Regions from separate parts of the Isoptericola sp. NPDC055881 genome, predicted to be linked through region 2. Evidence: riboswitches for the same ligand, from Rfam matches in the RefSeq annotation. Region 2 holds a riboswitch; the other holds the start of a gene.
What was found. Region 2 has a riboswitch for S-adenosylmethionine ahead of ACWGKI_RS18075 (aminotransferase class V-fold PLP-dependent enzyme). Riboswitches for the same ligand answer to the same signal wherever they lie in the genome.
Positions count from the first base shown of each region.

Region 1: linked by a shared signal. The riboswitch ahead of ACWGKI_RS03600 (methylenetetrahydrofolate reductase) and the one ahead of ACWGKI_RS18075 (aminotransferase class V-fold PLP-dependent enzyme) in region 2 are both predicted to bind S-adenosylmethionine.

Region 1 covers NZ_JBSHCR010000007.1:3,040-5,416, forward strand. The annotation lists gene ACWGKI_RS03595 (NADP-dependent oxidoreductase) at 132-1,031, shown strand; SAM riboswitch class I at 1,112-1,218, shown strand; gene ACWGKI_RS03600 (methylenetetrahydrofolate reductase) at 1,224-2,246, shown strand; gene metE (5-methyltetrahydropteroyltriglutamate--homocysteine S-methyltransferase) at 2,272-2,377, shown strand, end outside.
Region 2 covers NZ_JBSHCR010000078.1:3,567-5,943, forward strand. The annotation lists gene ACWGKI_RS18075 (aminotransferase class V-fold PLP-dependent enzyme) at 1-1,414, opposite strand, end outside; SAM riboswitch class IV at 1,449-1,564, opposite strand; gene ACWGKI_RS18080 (N-acetyltransferase family protein) at 1,672-2,142, shown strand; gene ACWGKI_RS18085 (hypothetical protein) at 2,180-2,371, opposite strand.

The DNA of each region.
Region 1 (2,377 bases), on a different contig from region 2:
TCATGAGCGCCTCTGGCGACGTCCTGGACGCTGCCGAACTCGCCACCCCGTGATCCCGTCGTGCCGCGACACCGCCGCGCCTCCGCTGGTCCGCGCGGGCAGGGCGGCGGCGCCTGCGCCAGGATGACCGCGTGCGCGCGATCGTCTACGAGTCCCACGGCGACCCCGAGGTGCTGCACCTCGCCGACGTCCCCGACCCGCAAGCCGGGCCCGGCCAGGTGCGCGTGCGTGTCGAGGCGGCCGCCGTCAACGGCTGGGACGTGAAGTCCCGCGCCGGAGTGACCGGCGCCCCCGAGCCCGCGACCCCGGTCGTGCCCGGCCTGGAGGTGGCGGGCGTGGTGGACGCGCTCGGTGACGGCGTGACGGGCGTCGCGCCCGGCGACCGTGTGGTGGGGTTCGCCGTCGGCGGCGGGTACGCGGAACTCGCGCTCACGAAGGTCTTCGCCCGTGTCCCCGACGGCCTCGCCGTGACCGACGCCGTCACGCTCCCCGTCGCGGCGGAGACGGCGACGCGCGTGCTGCGCCTGCTGGACCTGCGCGCCGGCGAGACCCTGCTCGTGCACGGGGCGTCCGGCGCGGTGGGCGCGCTGGCCACCCAGCTCGCGGTGCGCCGCGGCGCCAGGGTGATCGGGACGGCGTCGGCGCGGAACCAGGACCGCGTCGCCGCCCTCGGGGCGACGGCGACCACCTACGGCGCCGGGCTGGTCGAACGCGTCCGCGCCCTCGCGCCCGACGGCGTGGACGCCGTCCTCGACACCACCGGCGCGGGCGTCCTGCCCGACTCGATCGCCCTGCGCGGCGGCACGGACCGGATCGTCACCATCGCCGACGACGCCGCGGCCGACCTGGGCGTGACGGCCAGCTACCGCTCCGAGCGGGACGCCGACGAGCTCGCGCAGGCGGTCGACGCCCTCGCCCGCGGCGACCTCACCACCACCGTCGGCGCGGTCCTCCCGCTGGCCGACGCGGCCCGTGCGCACGCGCTCGTCGAGTCCGGCCACCCGGGCGGGAAGGTCGTGCTGGTGCCCTGACCAGCGGCGTCGTCCCCCGGTTGTCTCATCAGGCGGGCGAAATCTCGACCGCATCGCGGATGGTGCGTACGATCGAGGTCCAGCCATCCAGAGCGGCCGAGAGTCCTGGCTCGACGACGCCGCAGCAACCCGTTCTCCGACGGAAGCCTCCCGAGGACGAAGGTGCTCACGCCAGGATCGATGGAGTGACGCATGGTCGCAGAGGCATCCCTTCCGCCCACCCCGGTGCTGCCCGCACGCCCGACGGTCTCGTTCGAGCTCATGCCGCCGCGCCGGCCGGACGCCGCCCCGAAGTTCTGGGAGACGGCGCGCCGGCTCGTGGCCGCGCGCCCGGACTTCGTGTCCGTGACGTACGGCGCGGGCGGCGGTGACCGGGCGACGGCGCGGCAGGTCGTCGCCCGGCTGCTGGAGGGCACGCCCGTCCTGCCCGTGGCGCACCTGACCTGCGTGGGCGCGTCCCGGGAGGACGTCTCCGCCGTCATCGACGACTTCCTCGCCGCCGGCACGCGCGCCTTCCTCGCGCTGCGCGGCGACCCGCCCAAGGACCAGCCCGACTGGGCACCGCCGTCCGACGGCGTGGAGTCGTCGATCGAGCTCGTGCACCTGCTGCGCGAAGTGGAGGCGCGCCGCTGCGCGCACGACCCGGGCACCGCCCTCCGCGGCGCCACCCGCCCCCTGACGATCGCCGTCGCGACGTTCGTCGACGGCAACAGGCAGGCCGGCACCACCCGGGCGCAGGAGGTCCAGCGGCTGCTGGAGAAGCAGCAGGCGGGGGCGGGCTTCGCCATCACGCAGCTGTTCTACGAGGCCGACTCGTACACCGACTTCGTCGCCGAGGCCCGCGCGGCCGGCGTGACGATCCCCATCCTCGCCGGGCAGCTGCCCACGACCGAGCCCCACCGGCTCCGTCGCGTCGAGGAGCTCACCGGCGTCCGCGCGCCCCGGCACCTGCTGGACGCGCTCGACGCCCTGCCGGACCCGGAGGCGCAGCACGCCTACGGGACGGCGCGCGCCGTGGAGCTCGCGCAGCGCGTGCTCGACGCGGGCGCCCCCGGCATCCACGTGTACACGTTCAACAAGTACCGACCCGCTCTGGACCTGCTCGAGGGTGTGCACCTCGGCGGACCGGCGTCGGCCGACGACCCGTCGGACGGCGCGGACCTGGCCAGAAGGCCGTGGGTACCGAGCATCCCGACCCAGGCTCCCGCCGTCTGACGGGCGCCCGACCTCTGGAGTGCTCATGTCCACCACACCGACAAGCCCCGCACCCGCAGCCTTCCCCGGCGGCACGATCCTCGGCTACCCGCGCATCGGGCGCCGCCGCGAGCTCAAGAAGGCCGTCGAGT
Region 2 (2,377 bases):
CGGCGGTGGCGAGCAGGCCCTCCAGCCCGGACCCGTCGGGCACGGGACGCGGATCGCCGACGACGACCCACAGGCCGTCCACCACGTCGTACTGCGCCTGCGGCCCGTCGACGACGAGAGAGCGCACGGCGCCGACGAGCCGCTCGACCTCCTCGCCCGCGGTCCCGAGCCCGACCGACGCCCGCACCGCCCCGGCGTCGAACCCGAGGCGACCGAGCAGCGGGTGCGCGCAGAAGCGCCCGTCCCGCACGCCGATGCCGTGCTCGGCCGACAGGTACGCGGCGACCAGGCCGGGGTCGTAGCCGGCGACGGTGAAGGTGACGACCCCCACGGGGTCGACGGCGTCGTCCCACACGTGCACGACATCGACGCGGTCGATCGCCTCCAGCCCGTCGACCAGGCGGCGGCGCAGGGCGTCCTCGTGCTCCGTGGCGGCGCGCTCGTCCAGGCCCGCGAGCTCGTCGCACGCCGCCGCGAGCGCGACGGCGCCCACGACGTTGGGCGAGCCGGCCTCGTGCCGGGCCGGGCCCTCGTGCCAGTCGGTGCTCGCGGCGCGCACCCGGCGGACGGCGCCACCGCCGGCGAGGTACGGCGTGCCCGCGTCGAGCCAGTCGCGGCGGCCGACGAGGGCGCCGGCACCGAACGGGGCGTAGGTCTTGTGCCCGGAGAAGGCGACGTAGTCGACGCCGGTGCCCGCTAGCGAGAAGCGGCGGTGCGGTACCAGCTGCGCGCCGTCGAGCACGACCCGGGCGCCCGCGCCGTGCGCCGCGGCGACGACGTCGGCGACGGGCAGCGCCTCGCCCGTGACGTTGGACGCGCCGGTGAGGGCGAGGAGGGCGTAGGGGCGGCCGGTGGCCACGCCGGCGGCGAGCTCGTCCTGGATCTCGGCCAGCGTCGCGGCGACGGACGGTCCGCCCGCGACGACGGTCGCGTCGGTGACGCGCTGCCAGGGCAGGAGGTTGGCGTGGTGCTCGATGTCGAGCACGAGGACGCGTCCCGGCTCGCCCGTCGCCGGGTCGGCGGGTACGCAGCCGGCGAGCAGGTTGAGCGAGTCCGTGGTGTTGCGGGTGACGATCGTGAGGTCGTCGTCGCGCGCGCCCACGAACGCCCCGATCGTGCGGCGGGCGGTCTCGTAGAGCGCGGTGGAGACCTGCGAGAGGTAGCCGGCGCCGCGGTGCACGCTGGCGTACAGCGGCAGCACGCGAGCGACGCGGTCGGCGACGGCCTGCAGCGCGGGGGCCGACGCCGCGACGTCGAGGTTGGCGTACGGCACCTGGCGGCCGTCGACGAGCGGCACGAGCGTGTCCGCGCCGACGACGGGCAGCACGGGCGCGACGTCGTGCACGGGCGGGGCGGTGGGTGCCGGAGCGGGCGTGGTGGGCGCCGGGGCGGGCGCGGTGGCGAGCGTGGTCATGCGTGGTCCTCCTCGGTCGTGCCGGGGAGGTGGCTCCCCGCGCTTGCCCGACGCCGGACGGCGCGGGGCCAGGTCGTCACCCGGGGCACCCCGCCGCGAGAGGAGGGTTGCCGGCCAGCGAGCCGGGGCTTCGCGCTGGCGCTCATGACCTGTGGCTATCGTGCGGGCGCCGCGAGGCGTCGTCAAGCGATGGGACGCCTTTCTCACGATGCGGTCACCACCTGGCGGCGGGGGCCGGCGCCCGCCACAGTCCGGGCATGGTCTCCGCACTCCCCCCGGCCCCGCTCACCGTGCGCCGTGCCGCGGCGTCCGACGTCGACGTCGCCCTGCCACTGTTCCTCGGCTACCTCGACTTCTACGGCACCACGCACCCGCCGGAGCGGGCGCGGGCCTTCCTCGCGGCACGGCTCGAGGCCGGCGAGAGCGTGCTGTTCCTCGCGGAGTCCGGCGACCAGGCCGTCGGGCTCGCGCAGGTCTACCCCACGTTCTCCTCGCTCGGCCTCCGGCTCACGTGGACGCTCAACGACCTGTTCGTCGACCCGGCCGCGCGCGGGACCGGCGCGGGCCGCGCCCTCGTGCGCGCCGTGGCGGACGCCGCCCGCGCGGCCGGCGCGCGGCACGTGGCCCTGAGCACCGCGCGGACCAACTCCCGGGCGCAGTCGCTGTACGAGGACGAGGGCTTCGTGCGCGACGACGAGTTCCTCGGCTACGTCCTGCCGCTCGGCTGAGCGTCGTCGCGCGCCACGCCCGGGCGCGCGTCCCCGGTCAGAACGCCCCGCCCCCGCCGTCGCGCCAGCCGAGCACGTTGTCGGCGCCCTGGGGGTACGGCCCCTCGTGCGGGTACGACCCGTCGTGCGGGCGCCCGCGCGCGGGTCGCGGAGGCAGGTCGCGCGGCCGTTCCAGCGGCTCCGGCCGTTCCCGGTGGAACCACTGCCTGACGGTGTCGACGATCTTCATGGTGGG